Regions from separate parts of the Paraburkholderia sp. TE9906 genome, predicted to be linked through region 2. Evidence: predicted binding sites of a transcription regulator. Region 2 holds the regulator's gene; the other holds the start of a gene.
What was found. The regulator FNR, encoded in region 2, switches genes on or off when oxygen is low (the NO sensors DNR and NnrR bind a similar motif). The targets are predictions, from matches to a motif close to TTGATNNNNATCAA.
Positions count from the first base shown of each region.

Region 1: a site for FNR is predicted at 1,656-1,669, ahead of ACZ9H4_RS24405 (universal stress protein). Genes of this name have one in related genera too.

Region 1 covers NZ_JBWCCT010000009.1:99,203-106,475, reverse strand. The annotation lists gene ACZ9H4_RS24420 (F0F1 ATP synthase subunit alpha) at 1-41, shown strand, start outside; gene ACZ9H4_RS24415 (F0F1 ATP synthase subunit gamma) at 38-889, shown strand; gene ACZ9H4_RS24410 (LemA family protein) at 963-1,550, shown strand; gene ACZ9H4_RS24405 (universal stress protein) at 1,768-2,244, shown strand; gene ACZ9H4_RS24400 (universal stress protein) at 2,348-3,301, shown strand; gene ACZ9H4_RS24395 (carboxypeptidase-like regulatory domain-containing protein) at 3,298-3,891, shown strand; gene ACZ9H4_RS24390 (cation-translocating P-type ATPase) at 3,894-6,368, shown strand; gene ACZ9H4_RS24385 (BON domain-containing protein) at 6,564-7,214, shown strand.
Region 2 covers NZ_JBWCCT010000001.1:464,962-472,234, reverse strand. The annotation lists gene ACZ9H4_RS02135 (ribbon-helix-helix protein, CopG family) at 58-255, shown strand; gene ACZ9H4_RS02130 (fused MFS/spermidine synthase) at 340-1,164, opposite strand; gene ACZ9H4_RS02125 (erythromycin esterase family protein) at 1,281-1,868, opposite strand; gene ACZ9H4_RS02120 (SUMF1/EgtB/PvdO family nonheme iron enzyme) at 2,106-3,443, opposite strand; gene fnr (fumarate/nitrate reduction transcriptional regulator Fnr) at 3,562-4,356, opposite strand; gene ACZ9H4_RS02110 (universal stress protein) at 4,589-5,062, opposite strand; gene ACZ9H4_RS02105 (FadR/GntR family transcriptional regulator) at 5,347-6,036, shown strand; gene ACZ9H4_RS02100 (acyl-homoserine-lactone synthase) at 6,160-6,753, opposite strand; gene ACZ9H4_RS02095 (helix-turn-helix domain-containing protein) at 6,906-7,223, shown strand; gene ACZ9H4_RS02090 (helix-turn-helix transcriptional regulator) at 7,207-7,273, opposite strand, start outside.

The sequences.
Region 1 (7,273 bases), on a different contig from region 2:
AAGCGACGGATGACCCCGCCCGCAAGGGGAACGAACCATGAGCGGCAAACTCGCCGAGATCGAAATGCGCAGCGCCACCGCGCGCCAGCTGGACGCCGTGATCGGTGCGATGCGCGGCATTGCGGCAGCCCGCTCACGCGAAGCGCAACGGCGGCTGCCCGGCATCCGTTCATCGGCCGCGACGGTGGGGGCCGCGATCGGCGCTGTCCTCTCGCATGGCCGAGGCGAGGATGCGTCCACGACCGCGCCGGATCACGGTGCCCGGATCGTGATCGCGCTGTGCTCGGAGCAGGGCTTTGTCGGCTCGTTCAACGAGCGCATTCTCGACTATGCGCGAAGCTGTCTCGAGCGCACGCCGTGCGAACTTCTGCTCGTCGGCACGCGCGGCGAGATGGTGGCCAACGAACGTCGTCTCCCGTTCGTCTGGCGTTCACCTTCGGCTTCCCATGCCGATGACGTCTCGCCGCTGGCGAGCCGCATCACGGATGCGCTGTACGCTCGGCTGGCAAATCGTGCGGCACACCACGTTTCAGTCGTGCATGCGGTCCCCTGCGTTGCATCCTCGAATGAGCTGGTCGAGCACAGCCTGATTCCATTTGATTTCTCGCGTTTTCAGGCGGTCGATCACGCGCAGCCGCCCTTGCTCAACTTGCCCGCCGACAATCTGCTTACGGGGCTGGTGGAAGCTTATGTGTTCGTCGAAATTTGCGAGGCGCTCATGCTCTCGTTCGCAGCGGAAAATGAAGCAAGGGTACGCGCGATGCTGGCCGCGCGAGCGAATGTGAGGGACACGCTCGACGAACTGACGCAAAGCTATCGCCGCGTCCGTCAGGACGAAATCACCGCCGATATCGCGGAACTGGCGACAGCGGGTATGCAGGCGATCTAGTGTGAGGGCGGCGGGCATGGGAACCGGGACGCGTCGGGAGTGGACAATCAGCAAAGCTGTCGCGTCGGCCGTCTTGTTGCTCATCGCCGTCGTTTTCCTCGGCGGCTGCCTGCCTCGCTGCGCACCGCTGGACGACGCCGAGGCGAGCGCCGCGCTGCGGGACGTTCTTCAGCAATATCAGAAGCGCGGCGAGCTCGCGAAAGATCTGATCGTGCTGGTGCACCCGCCCGGGCATTCAAGCGATACGCCCAACGCGGAAGTAGCGGCTGCGCAAGCGAGTCTCGACCGTATGGTGGCTACTCGGCAAGCGCGCCCCGACCAGATCGAGTTCGAGCGGTTCAAGGTTGCGCAACGGCAACTGGGCGATGCGATATCACGTCTTCTGATCGAATCGGGCAATGACCGGCGTCTTCGTCAGGATTCACGCTTCCGATCGCTGCGCAGGCAGCTTGCCGCGGCGGACAGGCGAATCGCCACGGCGCAAAAGGCATACGACGAGGCCGCCGACCGCTATAACGCGAGCCTCGCTGTGTTCCCGCACGACGTCGAAGCGCACCTTCTGGCGTTGCATGCGCTGCCTAAGTTCGATGTGCTCGACAGAACCGCGAAGCGGCCGCCGCGCACCGATTTCGGTACGCTGCGCGGCTCGATGCAAGTTTGAGAAAGGATCAGTTCATTGTGGGCGGAGGCGAGCATCGGTCGTTGAACTCGACTAGCCATTAGTCCGGCGTAAGCCCCGAGTTTCGCCGGCTCGCAACGCGATTGCTTGATTCAGGTCACGCGCCCGGAATCATTTGCGCCGATGATCCAGTTACCTGTCGCGACAGCAGTATCAAGAAGTCGAGTGGGTTTGCCGCGACCGAAATGAGGAGCGGTTCATGTATCAGAAAATCGTCGTGGCTCTGGATGGCAGCGATTCGTCCAGATGGGCGCTTTATGAAGCGCTCGAGTTCGCTCAGCTCACACAGGCGCGGCTTCATGCGGTTTATATCGTTCATCCGTGGTGCCTGTCCCGATACGCGGGTTATTTCGACGCGGAGCAGCTTCGTAAAGTGCTCCGTGAAGACGGCCGCATTGCTCTGGATGAAGCGCGCCGGGCCATGGCCGGGCGTGGCGTACGCGGCGACACCGAAATCGAAGAGACGGAGAATGCCGCGGATGACGTCCCTCACTGTCTGGGCCGTTGCGTTCAACGTGAGGGAGCCGGACTGGTGGTGATGGGCACGCAGGGCCGGGACGGCGTGGGGCGGCTATTACTGGGCAGCGTCGCGGAAACGTTCTTGCGGCGTGCGGACGTTCCGGTGCTTCTGGTCAGGTGCCCGCAGGATCAGGACGGGATTCCGTCGGGGCTGTAAGCCACCGTCATCTTGACGTACGTCAAGTCATCAAGCGTCGCCGCGAAGAGAATGAACTATCGATGTCCACGGCGCCGTCTGAAGCGCCCCTGGAGACTGGATCATGAACACGACGAGCACTGCCGCTATCGCCCCCCGCGCAATCAAACGGATACTCATCGCAGTCGACTCTTCACCGGAGTCGGCACGCGCCGCGGCCTACGTGCGTCACCTGACGCTGCCGGGGGCCAGGATCCGTGTGATGAGCGTCGCCGAAAATCCCCGTGCCATCTTGCCACTTGGATCGATGACCAATGCCGAACTGCAGCTTGCGCGTGCCGAGTTGGCTAACGATGCAGCCGAGGCCGTCGCGCGGGCCAGGAAGATATTCACGGATGCTGGAACCGACGTGGAGTCGGGCGTCGTGGAAATCTCGAAGCAGGGCGGCTACACCGCCAATGCATTGATCGATGCCGCGGCTGACTGGAAGGCGGATCTGCTCGTCGTGGGTGCGCGTCAGCATCATGGCTTGCTGCGCTGGGTCGAAGGCACCGTATCGGAATTCGTCACCGCTCAGACGCCGTGTTCGATTCTCATCGTGCCGGCGAGCTACGACGCGCCGATCGAGGCATCGCCGGGGCGAATACTGTTCGCGCTCGACGGCAGTAAGGCCTCGCTCGACGCATTGCATTTCGGACTGCAGATAGCGACGCCCGAGTCCCGCCTTCGTGCGCTTTATGTGGTCGACCAGGCCGTCCGGCTGACCGATATCGTGCCGATCCACGTTCTCGAGGACGCGTTCATCGAGGAAGGCAAGGTGATTCTCGAGGCGGCTGCGAGAGTCTTCGAAGACTTGCCCAATGCCGCCGAGACCGCGCTCGTCAAGACGGAGCCTGTGAGCGACGACGTGGCGCATGCGATCGTCCGCGACGCCGGACAATGGCGCGCCGACCTGATAGTCGTCGGCACTCACGGACGACGCGGCATCGCGCGCTGGTTCCTCGGCAGCGTCGCCAGCCGCACCGCGCGCCTCGCTCGCACGCCGTTGCTGCTGGCGCGGCCAGCACCCGAGGCTTGAAACGGGCGACAGACATTCAGGTCGATACGCCGAACGAATCCAGTTGCGGGCTGCCCGCGACCGGATCGTCTCAGCCGCTCACGAACCGGGAAGGCCTTTCCGACATGCAAATCGTCAATTCGCGCCTGCTTCGAATCGGTCTCGCATTCGCGCTCGTTGCCGTGAACGCCGTGGCATCCGCGCAATCGTTGCCTGAGGCTGTGAGCCGCGATGGCGTGCTCTACATGACCGGCGGAATCGGCGCCGATGAGGCTAAAACATTTCTCGCGCTCGCGCCTCGTTACAGTCTGCGCATGATGTTTTCCGCTGCCTCCGGCAACTACCTCTCCGATGTCGACGTGACGATCGCCAATGCGGCGGGGCACGCCATTCTCGACACGCGCACGGAAGGGCCGTTCCTGTTCGTGATGCTGCCGGCCGGGCGCTATCGTATCGCCGCGCATGCCGGACGCGCGGAAATGACGAGGACGGTGGACGTTCCGCGCCGTGGCGGCGTGGACCTGCACATCGTCTTGCAGGCGCGCACCGGCGATGCGCAACCGGACTGCGCGACGTGTCGCGCGGCGAAGCGCGCTCAGGGCCAACCCTGATCATGCGGACGCCGGGTCCCGCGTGCGCGGAGCCTGCCGCCTCGGCGCAGGGGCTGACCCACGCTGAGGTGAAGGCGTTGCAGGCGTTGCACGGCCGCAATGTGACCGCGCGCGACAATCCGCACCTCTGGTGGAGCACTGTTCGCGACGCACTCACGGAGCCCATGTTCCTGCTGCTGCTCAGTGCGAGCGGCCTGTATGGTCTCGTCGGCGAGATGGCGGAGGCATTGACGCTGCTCGCTTTCGTCGCTGCCGTGCTGTCGTTCACGATCGTCCAGAGTCATCGCACGGCGAGCGTGCTCGAAGCGCTGCGCGATCTGTCCGCGCCGCAAGCGCAGGTATTGCGCGACGGCAAACGTGAATACGTCCCGGCGACGGAGTTGGTGCCGGGCGACGTCGTCTTTATCGAGGAGGGCGCAAAGGTGCCGGCCGACGGCGCGGTGACGGAAGCCCACGAACTGAGTGTCGACGAATCATTGCTCACTGGCGAGTCGGTCGCCGTCGTGAAGTTCGCCAGCGCGTCAGGCGAAACGCCGCTGGACGTGTCGCAGCGTTGCCTGTATGCGGGTTCGATGGTGGTGCGCGGTCAGGGCCGCATGCGTGTCACCGCGACGGGCGGACAGACCGACCTTGGCCGGCTCGGCACCAGCCTTGCCGCGGTGAGCGAGCCGCCTTCACCGTTGCAAGTGGAGATCCGGCGCTTTGTCAGGCGTTTCGCGACGCTCGCGGTGACCATCTGCGTGCTGCTCGTCTTTGCCTATCGTTGGCGTACAGGTGCATGGATACCCGGCCTGCTGGCCGGCATCACGCTCGCGATGGGCATTCTGCCCGAAGAACTGCCGATGATCTTCACCGTCTTCATGGCGCTCGGCGCGCGCCGGATCGCCAAAGAGGGCGTGCTGACCCGGCGCCTGAGCGCGATCCAGACACTCGGGCAAACCTCGGTGCTGTGCGTCGACAAGACGGGCACGCTGACCCAGAACCGTATGTCGGTGCGCGCGCTCTACGCGAACGGCGAAGAGCAATGGCTGAAGGACGGCGCGCTCGATATCGGCGCGGCGTTTCATGAGCTGCTGGAATACCTTGTGCTCGCGAGCGAAATCGAACCGCTCGACCCCATGGAGCGTGCATTTCATGAGACCGGTCGTTCCAGCCTCGCCGGCACGGAGCGCCTGCACGAACGATGGTCGCTCGTGCAGGAATACGCATTGACGCCTGAACTGCCAGCCATGTCGCATGTATGGGAGACGCCCGAACTCGATCATCGGGCAGTGGCATGCAAGGGCGCGCCCGAGGCAATCTGCTCGTTATGCCACCTCGAGCCGGACGAGGCGCACGCGCTGATGGAGCGCGCCACGCGCATGGCGGAAAGCGGACTGCGTGTGCTCGGCGTGGCGCGGGCTCGGCATCATGGCGACGCATGGCCGGAACAACAGCACGACTTCGCGTTTTCGCTGGTGGGGCTGGTCGGACTGCTCGACCCCGTGCGGCCCGAGGTGGCGGGCGCGGTGACGGCGCTGAAAGCCGCGGGTGTGCGGGTCGTGATGATTACCGGCGACTATCCGTCGACGGCGCGGGCCGTCGCGACCGATGTCGGGATAGACAGTGCCCGCGTCGTGACGGGCGTCGAGCTCGCTGCCATGGACGCCGCCGCGCTGCAACGGGCGATCGACGGCGCGAGCGTGTTCGCCCGCGTCAGGCCGGAGCAGAAGCTGAAGCTCGTCGACGCGTTCAGGCACGCGGGCGAGGTCGTCGCGATGACCGGCGACGGCGTCAACGATGCGCCCGCGTTGAAGGCCGCCCATATCGGCATCGCAATGGGCATGCGGGGTGCCGAGGTCGCTCGCGAGGTCGCGTCCCTCGTGCTGCTGCGCGACGAGCTGACGCCGATCGTGTCGGCGCTGCGGCTCGGCCGGCGCATCTACGACAATCTGAAGCTGGCCGTGGCGTACACCATTGCCGTCCACATTCCGATGATCGCCGCCGCGACCGTTCCTGTTCTGGCCGGCTGGCCGCTCATGCTCGCGCCGGTGCATATCGTGTTCCTCGAAATGATCATCACGCCCGTGTGCTCGATCGTCTTCGAGAACGAACAGGAGAGCCGCTCGATCATGCGCCGGCCGCCGCGGCGAATCGGCGAACGGCTCATGTCGAATCGCACGCTGGCCCTGAGCATCGCGCTGGGATGCGCGGTCGCGCTGATCGTCGTCGGCATGTATGCGTCGCTGGTGAGACACGGGTTCGATCCGGTCGCCGCACGCACCGCTGCCTTCGTGTTGCTAGTGGCGGGCAATATCGGCCTGATGTTTGCCGTGCGCGCGTTGCCGCATGGGCGGGCGGGACGCCGCCCGCACGCGACGAATCCATACGGCTGGGCCGTGGTGCTGGCGGCCACGCTCAGTGTGGGCGCATTGATGGCGTGGCCGGCACTGGCGCGGCTGTTCGGCCTGCGCCCGCTCCTTGCTGTGTGGGCCTGACAGCGTCCATGCTGGCGGGCGCGAAGCCGTCGCCGCGCTTGACCTCGATCAATCGACCTGCGCGGCGGACCACTAGGCTGAGTGTGTGACGCCGTCTGGCCGGACGCGACTTGCCCTGCCGATGATCGTCGCACGGGATCAGTCAGCCGTAGCGGTACGAATCGCGCCGCACGGTAATTTTCGGAGGAAACGACGATGAAGCCGGATAGTCAACTGAAGCAGGAAGTCGAAGACGAACTGATGAGCAGTCCGGCCGTCGACGCAAACGGGATAGGCGTTGCCGTAGTCGACGGCATCGTGACGCTCAGCGGACACGTTCCAGACTATGCGACGAAAGTGGCGGCTGAAAAGTGCGCGCTCAGAATCGGCGGCGTCGTCGCGGTGGTCATCGGCATCGACGTGAAACTGCGCGAGTCGGAGCAGCGCACCGACGAGGACGTCGCCTTGAGCGCGCGCGCCGTGCTCGACTGGATCGCGGGCCTCGAAGATCAGGCGATCAAGATCAAGGTCGAGAAGGGCTGGGTGACGTTGAGCGGCGAAGTCGAGGACGGCTATCGCAGCCGCATTGCGGAGAAGAATATCGTTCATATGCGTGGCGTGACGGGCGTCACGAACGACATCAGGATCCGAGGCTCGGCATCCCCGCTCGATATCGAACACAACATCCGCAAAGCGATTCAGCGCCATGCCGAGCGGGAGTTGAAGCACGTGGGCGTCGAAGTCGATGACGGCATGGTGACTTTGTCGGGCCGTCTCAGTTCGGCCATCGAGCGCTCCGTCGTGACGGGGGCGGCACGTTCGACGCGCGGCGTGAAGGCTGTCGTCGATCGACTTGTAATCGGCTGACGCGACAGGCGCCGAGGCGGGCAGTTCGAGGGGCCAGCCAGGTCCAGCCGGTTTCAGCA
Region 2 (7,273 bases):
TGACTCGGGAGCCGCCATGTATTATAATCAAATTAACATATCTGGACTCTGCCCGTCATGGAAACGAAAAGCGCTCGGCTCACGATTTTAATCGATCCTGTGAAGAAGGAAGCGTTCGAGAAACTGTGCGCAGCGCAGGACCTGACGCCCTCACAGGTGGTTCGGCAATTGATCCGCGATTACCTTGAGCAGCACGGCGTCAGCTACAAGACAAAGAGCGCCATTGGTGCGCGTCCGCGCCGCAAAACTGCCTGAACCAGGGCAGTTTTCAAGTCCCCACCCTAGTCCTTGAGAGTTGCTGCGCGTCGTTGCACGCGGGTGGCGGCTGCACAATTGCTGTCAGCTCTCGCCCGGCTCCGGATTCTGTTCAGATCTCCAATTCATGGCGAAGCTCGTGCCTTGCTTCAGTCGACGCGCGGTCGCGAGCAAGTTCAGCGGATGCGTCATTGCAAGTGTGCGTGCGCGTGTGAGTAGCGCATCCCGGGACGGAAGCTTTGGCGCACCTTTCCATGCAAACATCGTGTAGTTACAACTATCCTCTGCCATAAGAATGGAGAGCGAGTTACCGAACGCCGAACGCGCCTCTTCCAGATAATAGGGAATAAGCGGATCGTCCTCGACGAAATTGGCGACAAGCACTCCATCGTCCGCGAGCTGCGCGTGGCAAGCCGCGTAAAACGCTGCGTTACCCAACTGCACGGGCATGCCGTGTGCCAGAAAGCCATCCACCAGAATCACGTCAGGAGGCGCGTCGTCGCGCTTGACGTATTCCGCTCCGTCCGCACAGATCACCTCGAATCGCTCGTCATCCGGCGGAATATGGAATGTGTTGCGCAGCGCGATGACTGCCGGGTCGATTTCGATGGCCACGATCCGTGTGTGCGGAAGATGCCGGTAACAGAACTTGGCCAGCGACCCTCCACCCAGACCGATCATGGAAATTCTGCTGGGCGTGGGCTTCAGCAAAAGGAAGCCCATCATTGTCCGGGTATAGCCGAGCATCAGCTTGTGCGGATCGCGTCGGGACATGAAGCTCTGCGTGGCCAGTAGATCGAAGTGCAGCGACAGCGCATTGGCCGTTTCCAGCACAACGGGCGTACCGTCCGCGGGCGGCCCGGCAAGAAACTTCATATAGGCGTTGAAGGACGCGTGCGAGTGATCCATGCAGTTGCCTGGGCAGCGTGTATGTCTGGCTCTTCAGCCTCGTGATAATCGGGAGCGCCTTCGCTCCGCTTCCGCTCGGCCGGCAGCCATGTTGCATGGCTAACCTGATTTGCAGATTATGGTAATGATATTATCACATAAGTCATTTCGACCACCTCCCGCTGGGCGGCTAACGTGCGGTACATGTGCGCGTCACGCAAATTCCATGTGTTCAGGCGTCGCCCGAACATCGAGCGGTAATAGTTTTCCGCATTCACGACGACTTTGGCGTTTTGTTGTGCGAAGAACTGTGCGTCGAGTGCCGCGAGGCCATCTTGCGCGAGGTGGAGCAGCGCGTCGGTGCGCAGTGGCAGCAATTGCGCGACGACGCCTTCGCGCGCGTCAGGGCGGGCGCCAACTGCAGTGGCATAGCCATAGGCTTGAGGCTCGCGAACATGGTCGAGCGCAGCGTAACGCTCACGCGCCATCGCGGCCCGCTGGGGATCGAGCTGCTCCAGATAGCGGATCGCTGCATCTGCCGACTGGTGCATGCTGTACAGGTCGAGTCCATAAACACCGACTCGCTCTTCGGGCGGCAGTCCGGCGCTGTGTGCACGCAGCCAGACGATGAAGTCGCGCATTTCACGATTGCGCCACATCCACGTCGGAAAACGCCGGAAGTCGCCGAGCGTGGTATCCGCTCCGGCGTCGCCTTCGCCCTGCACGAACCAGTTGATGTCGGATTGCGGCGGACCTGTCACTCTCGCCTGCGACGCGGAGTGCCCAGTCCTGACGGTTCCTGCTGAAGGAATCGGGCACCGTCATGTGCCGCCGCGCCGGATCTTCGTTGCAAGCGACGACGTGCCCCATGTCATCGTAAATGAAGCCATTTCTTCCACCCGCGCCGGCGGAACGCGGTGTTGGGCCAGGAGGCGTGGGCTAAGGCGATATTTCGCGTCAACTTATTCTTTATTTGTCGCCCTCACACAGCGAAACCCCGCATACACGTACTGATAATGCGCTTGAAACCAGTTGCGGAAAGCGGGCCGCAGCATGCACTGCGCGGTGCGTGCCGAGCCGCCTTTGAGCACGTAATGCTGCCCATCGAAGAAATTGGCCGAGTAACCCAGATAGAACGGAAACGCTTCGAAGCCCGGCAGCGCATCGAATACCGTCGAAGTCCATTCCCAGCCATTGCCGAACTGACCTTCGACGCCAAACGTGCTGACGTTCTGCGGATACGCATCAACCGGCTTCGGGTCCCAACTGCGGAAATCGAAGTTGCCTGACCCGGCGTGCGGCACACCTTGCGCCGCACGTTGCCATTGCGCTTCGGTGGGCAGCGACTTGCCGGCCCAGCGCGCGTAAGCGCTGGCTTCGGCGTGGCTCACATAGGCGGGCCAGTCGAGCGGCAGCGGCACTTCGTCGAACATCGTGCGTAGCATCCATTCACTCGCGTTGCCGCCTGTTTCGCCGCTCGCCTCGCGTCGCGACCAGCAGGCCGGGTGCTCGATGTGCTCGGCTTCCTTCCATGCCCAATCTTTCTCCGACCACCATTCGGATTCGCGATAGCCGCCGGCCTCGATGAACTCGCCAAACGCGCTGTTCGTCACCATGTACCGGTCTATCTCGAAGGCGGGCACGTCCACGCGTAATTCGCCGAACTCGTTGTCCCAACCGAACTGGCCGGCGTCGCGCGGCATGCCGAGCACCGCCGACCCGGCCGGCACCCGGACCATCGACGCCAACGCGTCCGGGCGTTCGGGATGCGTGACCACGGACTCGCGCAGTTCGGTGACCTTTTGTGCAAGCGGCAACTGATGGAGCATGTACGCGAGCGTTTCGGCATGCATCAGCCGATGCTCGATCGCGACGTTCAGCAACTGCCGGCAGGTGTCGGCTTGCGCGCCGTCGCGGCCGAACCTGGCGGCGTCCGCGAGACCGGCGAGCGCGTCGTCGATCTGCCTGCGCGCACGCGCGACATACGCGCGTACGGCGTCGAGCGACGGCCAGTCGCCGGGTTGATCGGTCGGAAAGCCGCCGTCGACCGGATCGATGCCGAAAGCAAAGAGCTGGTCGAGTTCCGGGGCGAACGCGGGCAGGTCGCATACACGCCGATCGAAGAGATTGCGATCGAACGCTTCCAGATGGCCGATGTAAAACACGATCCGGTGGCGTTCACGGATCGGCCGTTCATACAGAAATTCGGGTTTGACGATGGCAAACAATGCGTCAGTGACCTGACGCGCGTCGATCAGACGCTGGACGAGCGGGTGACGTGGGGCGGGGTCGCGATTCATTTCGCCGGGTCTCCTTGCGGGGGAGGGACTAAAGACTGTACCCGGTCGCAGGAGCCATGCCAAGGCGAAAGCGCGCCGAACGAGCGTAGGCGGGCGCCGGCCAGCCCCGGCAAACGGCTCAGACCTGGCGCAGTCCGGCCAGATCGACGATGCGGATGTGCTTCCCCTGTGTGTCGATCAGGCCGCGCTTTTGAAATCTTGACAAGGTGCGGCTCACGGTTTCGAGCGTCATGCCGAGGTAGCTGCCCATGTCCTCTCGCGTCATGCGCAGGTTGAATTCCGCCGACGAATAGCCGCGTTGCGCATTGCGCTCCGACACGTCCAGCAAGAAGGCGGCGACGCGTTCGTCCGCGGACAGTGAGCCGAGCATCATCATCTGCGTGGCTTCGCGAACGATTTGCGCGCCCAGCAGTTTGTGCATGCGCTCCTGCATCGAACTGATTTCGCGGCACAGGCGTTTGAGCGCGCTGTAGGGGACGATGCAAACGGTGCTGTCCTCGAGCGCGACGGCGCTGCACGCGTGGACGTCTTCGCTGATGCCGTCTAGCCCGAGCGCCTCGCCGGCGAGCCGCAGGCCGGTGACCTGCTCGCGGCCGTCGCGGTGCGCCATCACGGTTTTCATCGACCCGGAACGGACGGCGTAGACGTTGTCGAAACGGTCGCCGCTGCGATAGAGCGCTTCACCGCGCTGCACCGGGCGCGCAGAGCAGATGAGCGTTTCCAGTTTCGCGAGTTCCTCGGCGGACAGGCCTTGAGGCATGCAGAGTTGCCGCATCGAACAACTCGAACAGCGGGCGGCGGTGCGCGCGGTCGCCCGCACCGGTGCAGCCCGGCGGCCGCTGCGCGCCGGCAACGAACTTGCGGAGGGGCCGTCGATGCCGGTGGAGTGCGTTATAGCGGAAGGAGTGAGCATGTTCTGCAGCCGATTGTCAGAGTAGTGGCGATTGTCCCACCCACCCTGGACGCGATTTGGCGGCAAAGTGACGCGTTCAGTCGGTGAGGCATCTTGAGCGTTGTGGCACGGTCGTGGGTGGCTGGACTGCCAGGTATTTCCTGAGCGCTTCCATCGGTGCGGGGCCCACGAATGAGCCGCCATTGCGCGACGCCGTTCCACACATGGCAAACGGCGGTCGCGCGAAGCGCTGTTATTGGGCGGCGGCTTCCTTGTCCTGGCCCGCGGCGGACGGAATCAGCAACACGGGGATGGTCGCCTGGCGCACGCAACGCTCGGCGACGCTGCCGAGAATCAGCCGTTGAAAACCGCGCCGGCCATGTGTGCCCATTACCAGCAGGTCGGCGTCGAATTCGGCGGCGGCCTTCAGCACGATGTCCGAAACATCGCCGAGCGACGATGCTTCGCTGACGGCCGGGTCCCCCTTGACGCCTTGTTCGGCCATCGTCTGCGCGAATTCCGCGCGCAACTCCCTGCCTTCTTCGATCAACCGGTTGCGCAGGATCGACGGGTCGTAGCCGGGCGCTTCGAAGTACATGGGCGTGTTTTCGACAACGTAGAAAGGCCGCAGAACGGCGCCGTTGGATTTGGCGAGCGCGAGGGCTGCCTCGAATGCACGGCGGGAAGTGTTGCTGCCGTCGACCGCTACCAGGATGCGTGTGTACATGGCGACTCCGCGTCTGAAAAATCCGTATGCCGTAGCCGTTCTCACGGCCCGGCTCCTTGGTCTTTTATACCAACGAAGCTTAGATGATGGCCGAAAAAGATGCACTCAACCGGGATGTAAATCAAACTCTTATCAAATTCATGGGTCCGGTGTCCTTGTCGCCAAGCTTGATAGCGCGCGGGGCGGCGCCCCGCTGCTCGATTCAGGGCGCATATTTCCGTAAGGAACGGCCAAAGTTGGCCTTACAATTAAATGATATTCAGACAAGCTGTTTCAGCCCGCCGATGAACGAGCGCAAAACCACGGGCCTGCCCGAGAAGATCTACGGCGACATCCTCAATCGCATTCTCGAAGGCGAGTACAAGGAAGGTGAGCGCTTGCCAACCGAGCACGCGCTGGCCGAACGTTTTGCGACCTCGCGGCCGACCGTGCGCGAAGCACTGGCGCGTCTGCGGGCGGACGGCATCATCATGACGCGGCACGGGTCGGGTACCACGGTCGCGCGGCGGCCCGATCCGGACGTGCGCCGTTTCGCGCCGCTCGAAACGCTGTCCGATATTCGCCGATGCTACGAATTTCGCATCGTGACCGAAGCCGGCGCGGCCGCGCAGGCGGCGCTCAAAGCCGATGCCGACGACATCGCCGCGATTCAGCACGCCTGGGACGAACTGGAGCGCATCATCGAAACCCGCGGGATCGGCGCGCAGGACGACTTCCTGTTCCATCTGGCCGTGGCGCGCGCGTCGAAAAACCCGTTTTTCATCACGGTCATGTCGTTCATCGAGGAACAGATACTGTTCAGCATGAACCTGTCGCGCAACCTGTCGCTCGTCAAGACGGTGGAGCGTCAGCGGCTTGTCCAGGCCGAGCACATGGCGGTGCTCGATGCGATTCGCCGCAAGGACGCCGCAGCTGCCGGCGCGGCGATGCGCGCGCATCTCGAGAATGCGCTCGAACGGATGTTCGGCTCCTGAGTTCCGCGTAGCGACTCAACACGGCCCAGCCACGGGAAAGCGCTTGTCCCGGCCCCCCATGGCCCGCAATCAAACCGGGACAAATTTCCCTGAACCGACGCCAGGCGCGAACGAGCGTCCGGACTAAGCCGCAACCGCAATCGGGCCGAACAAGGCCGTAAGGGTCTTCGGACTCACCGCGACATTCAGCGCCACCGCCCGCTCCACGCCGATTTGCACCGGCGCGCCGAGCCGGCTGATGTCGATGCCGGTCCTGCGCAGGAGCCGCTCGATCGGCGTGGTGGTCACGGTGACGTACCGCGTGATACCCATCCGCTGCGCGAATTTCATGACTTCCTGAATCGCCTGGATCGTCATGTCCGTGAAGCCGAACGACTGCTCCTCGCCACCGGTTTCGATCGCAAACCGGCTCAACTCCCAGATGTGCCGCCCGACCGGCGCCTGCTCGCCGTGCAGCAGCTGGGGGAAGGTGTCTTTCAGCATGTTGGGACCTTCGGTCGGCATCATGCGCCAACAGCCGCGCAACTTCCGGTCTTCGCTCTGAATCAGCATGTAGTACGGCCCGAGGGCGTCGTAGCCGTCGATCTCCATGCCCGCTATGGTTGGGACATCCCAGCCGAGCCGCCCGTGAAACACCCGTGCCCGCAGGCGGTACATCTCGTTGATGTCCGAGTTGTCGAAATCCTGCCGCATTCCAATCCGGATCGCTGTTTGCATGCCGTTCTCCTGAACGAGTTGAGAAACCAATACCAGGAAAACTTATGCATATTGAATTGTTCTGCCACCTACCTACCTGGATAGGTGTGCATGCTTATCGGGTAACGCAGAATTCGAGACACGTATCCGCATCCAACCGACAAGGCACGAAAATGGAACTTCTCGAAAATCACTGGCAACCGCAGACTGGCCTCCAAACGCGCCCGGCGGAGGCCTCCACGGCGGTGGATCGTGTGCTGATCATTGCGTACCGCAAGAAGAAAAAAGAAAGCCAGCGCCGCTTCTGGGCACGGTTCGGCGTCACTCAGTCGCGCGGCAGCCGGTTCGAATCCGGTGCCGAAATCCCGGCGCCGGTGTCGATCCTGTTGGGCTTGTACTTCACGAAAACCGTTTCCGATGCCGATCTGGGCCGTGCCGAGCGGGTGCTCTATAGCCGCGACGCCGCCGCGTTTCTCAACCCGGGTCAATAAGCCCGAGTTGCGCCGCGATCACGGCTGCCGCACGCCGCGAATTCACACCG